3 regions of the Idiomarina sp. HB genome follow, and region 2 is predicted to be linked to each of the others. Evidence: predicted binding sites of a transcription regulator. Region 2 holds the regulator's gene; each other region holds the start of a gene.
What was found. The regulator FliA, encoded in region 2, starts transcription of late flagellar genes. The targets are predictions, from matches to a motif close to CTAAAGNTNNNNNNNNNNNNGCCGATA.
Positions count from the first base shown of each region.

Region 1: VBY75_RS01615 (VC2046/SO_2500 family protein) is a predicted target of FliA. The motif match lies at 1,431-1,457, and genes of this name have one in related genera.
Region 3: pomA (flagellar motor protein PomA) is a predicted target of FliA. The motif match lies at 1,457-1,483, and genes of this name have one in related genera.

Region 1 covers NZ_JAYLVU010000001.1:317,594-320,802, forward strand. The annotation lists gene VBY75_RS01600 (tetratricopeptide repeat-containing response regulator) at 1-237, opposite strand, end outside; gene VBY75_RS01605 (NAD(P)H-quinone oxidoreductase) at 323-1,291, shown strand; tRNA gene VBY75_RS01610 (tRNA-Tyr) at 1,296-1,380, opposite strand; gene VBY75_RS01615 (VC2046/SO_2500 family protein) at 1,492-1,962, shown strand; gene xerD (site-specific tyrosine recombinase XerD) at 2,044-2,946, shown strand; gene dsbC (bifunctional protein-disulfide isomerase/oxidoreductase DsbC) at 3,002-3,209, shown strand, end outside.
Region 2 covers NZ_JAYLVU010000001.1:1,071,533-1,074,741, reverse strand. The annotation lists gene flhF (flagellar biosynthesis protein FlhF) at 1-765, shown strand, start outside; gene VBY75_RS05345 (MinD/ParA family protein) at 822-1,694, shown strand; gene VBY75_RS05340 (RNA polymerase sigma factor FliA) at 1,687-2,412, shown strand; gene cheY (chemotaxis response regulator CheY) at 2,450-2,833, shown strand; gene VBY75_RS05330 (protein phosphatase CheZ) at 2,847-3,209, shown strand, end outside.
Region 3 covers NZ_JAYLVU010000003.1:221,608-224,816, reverse strand. The annotation lists gene dxs (1-deoxy-D-xylulose-5-phosphate synthase) at 1-264, opposite strand, end outside; gene VBY75_RS10425 (polyprenyl synthetase family protein) at 269-1,156, opposite strand; gene VBY75_RS10420 (exodeoxyribonuclease VII small subunit) at 1,153-1,392, opposite strand; gene pomA (flagellar motor protein PomA) at 1,595-2,362, shown strand; gene VBY75_RS10410 (flagellar motor protein MotB) at 2,365-3,209, shown strand, end outside.

The DNA of each region.
Region 1 (3,209 bases), 750 kb from region 2:
AACCTGAAGCTCTTCCAGTACCTGTCGGCCATTTCGGCCACGGCCGAGGTTATAGTCTACCAACAGAATATCGTGCGGGTTTTTGATGTAGGCAGCAATGCCCGCTTCACCCGTTGTCTTGATTTGGACGTCTTTTGCCCCCAAGTTTAACAGCAGGCCTTTGAGCATAACCTGAAAGGGCTTCTGGTCATCAATCAATAACACACGTTTATCATTGAGCTCTAAGGTTTTGTCCATTAGTGTCAAACAGTATCCTGATAGTATTCAATACCGACAGCATACTGGCTAATTTCAATAATGTTAAGCGGCAACGGAGGCTGATGTGAAAGCAATTCAGATTTCAGAGCAAAAAGTGATATGGAAAGACGGTATTAATTTAAGCGAGCCGCGTGCAGATGAGGTTCAGTTGCGTGTTTTAAGCGCCGGGGTTAACCGCGCCGATCTAATGCAAATAGCAGGGAAGTATCCGTCGCCTAACGGCGTATCCGATATTCCCGGGTTAGAAGTCTGTGGCGTTATAGAGCAGGTTGGCAGCCAGGTTTCCGACTGGAAGACAGGGCAACGTGTTAGTGCCTTACTAGCCGGAGGCGGTTTTGCAGAGCGGGTCAACGTTTCGGCAAAACAACTGCTGGAAGTGCCGGATGACTGGAGTCATGAAACCGCAGCTGGCTGGCTTGAGACTTTTGCTACTGCTTATCTCAATGTTTTCCAGTTAGCCGGGCTAAAACAGGGAGAGCGGGTATTGGCGCATGCCGGTGCCAGTGGGGTCGGAACTTCGCTAATACAGTTGTGCCGTGAAAGCGGTAATGACGTTATTGCGGTCGTAGGCAGCGATGAAAAATCACGATTTTGTCTGAACCTCGGTGCGAAGCATGTTATTAACCGATATCAGCAAGATATTGTTGAAGAAGTTAAGGCGCTGGGAGAAGTCGATGTCATCCTCAATCCGGTTGCCGGCGAATCTATCGCAAAAGACCAGCAGTATTTAAAGCAAGACGGTCGTATTATTTTGATTGGCTTAATGGGCGGTCGTACGGGAGAAGTTGATTTCGGGCGAATGCTAATGAAGCGTCAGAAGCTTATGGGCTCGACGTTGCGGGCGCTGTCTTCAGTACAAAAAGGTCATATTTTAAACGGTTTATGGCATGACTTTAGCGATAAGTTTAAAACCGGCAAAATAAAACCGATTATCGATCAGGTTTTTACGGCTGATGATATTCAAAAAGCGCTGGACTATGTTGCGGCGAATAAGACGCAGGGAAAGGTAATACTGAAGTTGGCCGAGCAGTAGTAAATGGTGGAGGGGGCAGGATTCGAACCTGCGAAGGCTGAGCCGTCAGATTTACAGTCTGATCCCTTTGGCCACTCGGGAACCCCTCCACTCAAGTGGCGCGTATAATAACAGTCTTAGCTTAGCTGTAAAGAGAAAACTTAAACTTTTAGGACTTTGGCCGATACAGAACTATCGGTAATTGATAATCCAGAGTCTTAATGAGTCAAGTTTCTGCTGTTCAGAACAATGCCGCTCATTTTTTTGAGCAACACGCGAGCGAAGCCGTTAACCACGGTTTCTCCGGTGAGTTCGCTTATTGGGTCTCGGCACTCGGCGCTGACCCGGTTGTCTCTGAACGCCCAACTGAGGTGAATTGGCAGCGCTCTATCGGTGCAGGCAGGGCAAGACCTTTAGATGTTCAGCCAGGTGCTGTGATGGCCTCAGGCGTTTATGCAACCGTAAGCCAGCTGTCGGACTTTAAATTACAGGACGCGACTCATCCTCAACCCCTCATTCCGGATGCAACGCCGGATCGTTTGCCTTTAGAGCTGATTCAGAACCTGGACTGGAAAGTACGGCAGCGACTTGAGAAGAAAAAGCAACCTCAGGCTGATGACAAAAACGACTACCGACACAAAGGGCCCGCCGGTCTTTACGATGTGCTGCAAAAACTGGGAATTACCCACTAAGCTTTTTATTGGTGTTAAAGAGTTCCCGACAACCTCTCTATATTGCATAATGCTGTTACCATTTCGCAAATTCGATAAAACATGAAGCAACTGCGCCCAGAGGACGAAGATCGTATTGACGCCTTTACTGAGCATTTGTGGCTGCATCATGGTTCCAGCGAAAACACTCAGGCGGCTTACCGTAGCGACTTACGACGTTTTTGTGAGTACCTTATACCCTCGAAAAAATCGCTGATGGACACCGATGAATTAGTACTTCAGGACTACTTGCTTTGGCGCAGAACTCAAGGGCTCTCGCCAAGAAGCACATCGAGATTTTTAAGTTCGGCAAAAAAGTTTTTCCAATTTGCGGTAAAACAGCAATGGGTAGCGGTTGATCCAACTGCGCGCCTGAAGCGTCCTAAATTGCCACAGAGCATTCCTCACTCATTAAGCGAAGCTGACGTTGAGTCGTTATTGCAGCAGCCTGATACAGAAACTCCCATTGGCCTGCGTGACAGAACCATGCTGGAAGTGCTTTACGCTACGGGGTTAAGGGTAACGGAGCTTATTCGTCTGCAGTATGACCAACTGAGCCGCCAGCAAGGCTTGGTAAGGGTTGTTGGGAAGGGAAACAAAGAGCGTTTGGTGCCTTTGGGGGAAGAAGCATTGGAATGGCTGGATACATACTTAAAACATGGCCGTCCGGCGATAACGGATAAAAGCAGTCCCTGGATATTCGTGACACAAAGAGGTTCGTTACTAACGCGTCAGGCATTTTGGTACCGTTTGCGGCATTACGCAGAGGAAGCCGGAATTTATGCTCATTTGTCGCCCCATACGTTACGGCATGCGTTTGCCACGCATTTGTTGAACCATGGCGCCGATTTGCGCGTATTACAGCTGCTTTTGGGGCATAGCGACTTGTCGACCACTCAAATTTACACCCAGGTTGCACGCGAGCGTCTGCAGGCCTTGCATGCTCAGCATCACCCACGCGGTTAATTGCATTTTAGCCGTTAAAAGGGTAGGGTTCGGACAGTTAATTTACGAGGTTATTATGCGCAATTTGATGTTTGTATTAGGGTTTGCGGGGCTGGCAAGTGTCGGCTTTAGTACCAGCGCTGTTGGTGCTGTACAAAATGAAGTTGATGCCCGCCATTTGAATAAAATTGGTATTGAGGTGTTGTCGACCGCGCCGGGTGAAATAGACGGTTATGTCCGTGCTGTTACTAATCAGGGCATGTTTTATGTTTCTGACGATGGTA
Region 2 (3,209 bases):
ATTGCCTGTTTTATTCCCGAAGGTGGCTCAGACGATGAAGCCTGGGAACAGACCCTGCATTTATTAGAAGGTCAGTTGAATACCACGTCCGACGATATTTTGACACGCGGCGGTGCGGTTGCTTTAGTCGGCCCTACCGGCGTGGGTAAAACCACCACTATTGCGAAGCTGGCTGCTCGTTACGCTCAGCGCCATGGTGCGGATAAAGTGGCATTAATTACTACGGATACCTTCCGTATTGGTGCCAGTGAACAATTACAAACCTATGGTCGTATAATAGGGTGTCCGGTAAAAGTTGCTAAAAATGCGCAAGAGCTGGCAGATGCGTTACTTTCACTGCGCCAGAAGAGCTTAATTTTAATTGATACGGCCGGCATGGGCCAACGCGACAAGCGTTTGAGCGAGCAGTTAAGTCAGCTTATCCAGAATTCAAGACTGCGTATTCGCCCATATCTGGTACTTTCAGCGACATCACAGAATCAGGTATTGATGGATGCTGTTAAGCAGTTTAAAACCTTGCCTTTATCCGGTTGCATTTTTACCAAGCTGGACGAATGCTTAAGTTTAGGTGAGAGTATCAGCGTGGCTATTGAGCATGGCTTACCAGTAGGCTATTTAACCAATGGTCAGCAGGTTCCTGAAGACATTCGTGTTGCCGATGCGAACTTTATGGTAGCGGAGGCCGAGCGTTTGCTTGATAAAAGCATTTGTTCCTCAGTGTCAGACGTGCCAAAATCGTATTGGAATGCGGCGTTTTCTCGCTGAATGAGCCGAAGTAATATGAAGCTGTTGTCAATTTAGTCAGAAAAGAGATACGCCCGATGGATCAAGCAAGCGGTCTGCGAAGAATGAAACAATCAAAAGTAAAAGTTATTGCGGTAACCGGTGGTAAAGGTGGCGTGGGTAAAACCAATGTGTCGCTGAATATGGCTATTGCAATGGCAAAGCAGGGCAAACGAGTATTGGTGCTGGACGCCGACTTAGGCCTGGCTAACGTCGATGTGATGTTGGGTCTTCGTGTTGAGCGTAATCTCTCTCATGTGTTAAGCGGCCAGTGTGAACTGGAAGATATTCTGATAGAAGGCCCTGCGGGAATAAAAATTGTTCCGGCAACGTCTGGTACACGTTCGATGGTGGATCTCAGTGAATCTGAGCATGCCGGTTTAATTAGAGCGTTTAGCCAGTTACAGGGTAATTATGACGTGCTGATTGTGGATACTGCAGCTGGCATAGGTAACACCGTTGTCAGTTTTGCCCGAGCCTCACAGGACGTGCTAGTCGTAGTTTGCGATGAACCAACATCGATTACCGATGCTTATGCTCTTATTAAAGTATTGAGCCGTGAGCAGGGGCTTTTCAAATTCAAAGTAGTTGCCAATATGGTGCGCAATATGCGTGACGGGCAAGTACTGTTCAATAAGCTCACTAAGGTTACCGACCGGTTCTTAGATGTTGCGCTGGAGCTGGCAGCAATTATTCCTTTCGATGAAAACTTGCGTTTAGCCGTGCGGAAACAGCAATCCTTTGTCATGGCTTACCCTAAATCGCCGGCGTCATTAGCGATAAAAGCACTGGCTAAGAAGGCGCTGGACTGGCCCGTTCCGGCTCAAGCCGGAGGACATTTAGAATTTTTCCTTGAACAATTGATAACTTCTGCCGATAACGAGAGTAAGCGGGATGTTGCCAATGAATAAAGCTGCCGTTTATGCCGCCACCGCTGACAACCGGAATGCCATTATTGAGCAGCATACCGGACTGGTTAAGCGTATTGCCCACCACATGATGGCGAGACTACCCGCCAGCGTGCAAGTGGATGATTTAATACAGGCAGGCATGATTGGCTTACTAGAAGCTGCGCGTAACTTTGATAACAGCAAAGGTGCCAGCTTCGAAACTTTTGCCGGCATTCGCATTCGTGGTGCAATGCTGGACGAAATTCGTCGCGGCGATTGGGCCCCTCGCTCAGTACACCGTAACCACAGACGTGTGCTGGAAGCCATTCGCCAGGTTGAAAACGAGACCGGGCGGGACGCAAAAGATACAGAAGTAGCCGCAAAACTGAATATGGGTATGGATGAATACCACCATATTTTGCGGGATGTGAGTTCAGGACGAATTGTTGGAATTGAAGATCTTGGCGTGTCAGAAGATGCGTTAATGCCAGAGCAGGTCACAGGTTCAGCTTATGAGCCACAACGAGATGTTGAGAACGCTGCGTTTCATAAAGCATTGGTTTCGACAATTTCATCGTTACCAGAACGTGAAGCCTTGGTGCTTTCGTTGTATTATGACGAAGAATTGAATTTAAAAGAGATAGGTGAAGTGCTGAGCGTGAGTGAATCACGTGTCAGTCAGATTCACAGTCAGGCAATGTTGCGGCTGAAGTCGCGAATGCAAAATTGGGTTGAATAAACTTTGGTGGTAATCGAGAGCCTCAGTGGAGGGTGCTTTGGATAAAAATATGAAAATTCTTGTTGTGGATGACTTTTCTACAATGAGACGAATCATTAAGAATTTACTTCGTGATCTTGGCTTTACCAATATTCAGGAAGCTGATGACGGTAATACGGCTTTACCCATGTTGCAGAACGGTGATTTCGACTTTGTCGTAACCGATTGGAACATGCCCGGTATGCAGGGAATTGACTTGCTACGTGAAATTCGCAAGGACGATAACCTGGCGCATTTACCGGTATTGATGGTAACGGCCGAAGCTAAGCGTGAGCAAATCATCATGGCCGCACAAGCGGGGGTTAATGGTTACATCGTAAAACCGTTTACAGCCGTAACGTTGAAAGAAAAGCTCGACAAGATTTTCGAACGTATTAGCTAAAGGGCGAATGACTATGTCTGATAACGCCCATGATATTTCTCTGGAGCAAGCCAAGGAACTCGTAGCCTTGCTTGAAGACGGGAAGCAGCAGCAGGCAAATCAATTACTGGAAGACGTTTACAACCGTCGTAACGACAAGTTGTTTACCTCTGTCGGCCAGTTAACACGCGACCTCCACGAAGCACTTCAGGACTTTCAGGTAGACCCTCGCATTGTGCAAATGACACAAGATGATCTTCCTGATGCGCAAAACCGTTTGTTGTATGTCATTGAGAAAACCGAAGACGCAGCCAATAGAACAATGGATGCGGTAGAGGCTTGCCTGCCGTTAGCAGATGAGATGCATCAGCGTGTAGAGAAGGTCATGCCGGCCTGG
Region 3 (3,209 bases), on a different contig from region 2:
ACGCCCGGTCAGTATTTTATGCGGATAAGCCTGATGGCCAACATCCCACACCAGCTTGTCTTCAGGAGTGTGGTAGATGTAGTGAAGGGCGACTGTTAACTCAACCGTACCTAAACCGGAGGCAAGGTGGCCACTGCTCTGACTGACCGATGTCAGCAAAAACTGACGAATTTCAGCGCACAAGTCAGGTAATTGCGAGCGTGACAGGCGACGCAAGTCGGCGGGTAAATTAATTTTATCGAGTAACGGATATTGTTGAGTCATTCAGTTAGTGGTCCCGCTTTAACAGCAAGTCGGAAAATTGTTCGAGTTTGTCGGTATTGTAAGGGATATCGCTTAATGACTGTAGCGCTTTGTTATGTAAGTTTTGTAAGCGTCGTTGAGCGCCTTCAATACCTAACAAACGCACGTATGTGGATTTTTCAGACGCGGCATCTGAACCCTGAGGTTTCCCCAGTGCTTCAGTGTTACCTACGACATCGAGAATATCATCCTGTACTTGAAATGCCAGCCCCAAATAACGTGCAAATTGTTCGAATTTTTCTTGCCACTTTTGGGCGTCGCTGCTACCACATAAAACGCCCATGCTGGCTGCTGCTGTTATTAATGCGCCGGTTTTACTTAAATGCATTTGCTCCAGAGCACTTTCGGTAAGGTTCTTTGCCGTTGCCTGTAAATCAATTGCCTGACCGGCACACATGCCCCGGGCACCGCTGGCTTTCGCCAATACATGAACGAGTTGCAGTTGGCGCTCTGCCGGTATGTCCTGCATGTTGCTTTCGGTCAGTATTTCAAAGGCCAGAGTTTGCAGTGCGTCACCTGCGAGAATAGCTGTCGCTTCATCGTACGCAATATGGCAAGTCGGTTGTCCGCGACGTAAGTCGTCATCGTCCATGGCCGGTAAGTCGTCATGAATTAATGAATAAGCGTGAATTAATTCAATAGCAGCTGCTGAACGCAAGGCATCGTCTTGGTTGGCGCCGCAGATATCGGCAACAGTCATTACCAGATAGGGGCGAATACGCTTTCCACCCAGTAAAACACCATGCTGCATTGCCTGACTCAAACGCTTATTTAACGTCAGGGGTTCGAGCTTCTGCTGTAAAAATGTGTCGACTTGCTTTCTTGTATCTGCTGTTAACGAATTAATCGTCACATCAGTTCTCCATCACTTTCATCATTGCCTGATTGTTGTTGCTCGGCTAACAGGGTTGTGACTTTTTGTTCAGCCTGCTGCAATTGTTGCTGGCTGGAGCGTGACAGCGCAATGGCCTGCTCAAACTTTTTCAGCGACTGTTCTAAGGGTAAATCGCCTTGCTCCAGTTCATTAACCAGTTGCTCTAACTGTTCAAGAGCCTGTTCAAAGGATTGCTGCTTCTGTTCTTCTGCCATAGCTGAGTCTGCCTTAAAATCTGTTTTGAGCCGCATTGCTACAAGAATGAAAGTTAATTATCCGATAAAGAATCCCGAATGTCAGCCGATGATCTCATTATTCCTGTGTAAGATGATCAGATGTCGCTTGTCAGAGCGGCGCTATTGTTTAAGAATGAGCACAGCAGCATAAGCGAAAACGCAAATCGGGGAGGAAAGCTGAGTGGATATAGCAACGCTCATAGGAATTATCGGCGCCATCGGCTTTGTTGTGGTCGCCATGATTCTGGGTGGGGATATAAGTCTTTTTATCGATGCGCGTTCGTTTTTTATCGTATTCGGTGGCTCATTATTTATAACCTTAGCTAATTTCTCGTTAAGCCAGTTTTTAGGGACGGGAAAAGTCGTCGTTAAGGCCTTTTTCTTTAAAATTGAACACCCACAAGAGCTTATCGACACTGCCGTTGAAATGGCTGACTCTGCGCGAAAAGGCGGTTTCCTGGCATTGGAAGAGGCGGAAATTCCGAATAAATTCTTTCGTAAAGGCGTCGACATGCTGGTTGATGGCCATGACGCCGAAGTGGTTCGCCAAACCTTGTCAAAAGACATAAAAATGAGTTTTTCTCGTCACGAGGAAGGTGCTCGCGTATTTAAAATACTCAGTGATGTTGCCCCGGCAATGGGTATGATAGGTACCTTGATTGGTTTGGTCGCTATGCTTTCCAATATGGACGACCCTAAAGCCATAGGTCCGGCTATGGCCGTTGCCTTGTTAACCACGCTTTATGGTGCGTTTCTGGCGAACGTTATTGCTATTCCTATTGCCAATAAACTGTTGCTGCGCGCAGAACAGGAAAAACTGAACCAACAATTGATACTGGATGCCATTTTAGGTATTCAGGACGGTCAAAACCCTCGTGTCATTGAAGGTATTTTGCGTAATTACCTGGCTGAATCTAAGCGTATTGGTAATGAGGATGAGGACGAGTAGTCATGGCCTCAGAGAAAGTCAGAGACGAAGAAGAAGAAGACTGCAACTGCCCGCCAGCGGGCTTACCTATGTGGATGGCAACCTTTGCCGATCTCATGACTTTGCTCATGTGCTTCTTCGTGCTCTTGCTGGCTTTCTCCGAGATGGATGTATTAAAGTTTAAGCAAATTGCCGGCTCTATGAAGTACGCCTTAGGTGTACAGAATAAAATTGAAGTTAAAGACATTCCTAAAGGTACCAGTGTCATTGCACAGGAATTCCGGCCCGGGCGTCCGGAGCCGACCCCCATTGAAACCATTCAGCAGCAAACCGTTGAAATGACCCAGCAAATGCTGGAATTTCAGGAAGGCGAGTCTGACTTTGCCGGGGGGCAACAAACCGAACGTGGTGGTCAGGAAGCTGACAGCGCAGAAGATCAAAAAGAAGCTGAATCTGAAAACACCGAAGCCATGACTCAGGTGTCTAAAGAGCTTATGCGCCGCATTGAACAACAGCTAGAGAATGAGATTAAAGCCGGAACCATAGAGCTGGAACAGCATGGTCAGCAAATCATTATTCGTATTCGCGAGCAGGGCTCATTCCCTGAAGGTTCTGCGTTCTTGCAGCCGCAGTTCCGGCCTATCATTCAGCAGGTTGCCGAGGCATTAAAAGATATTCCCGGCGAAATTACCATTTCCGGGCACAGTGATAATGAACGTCTGGTTTCAGAAATCTACTCGTCGCGTTGGGATCTCTCCAGCAAACGCGCGGTGGCCGTTGCTGAAGAAATGCTGAAAGTTGAAGACTTTAGTGAGGACCGCTTGGTTGTCATGGGCTTCTCCGACACTAAACCATTAGTACCAAACAA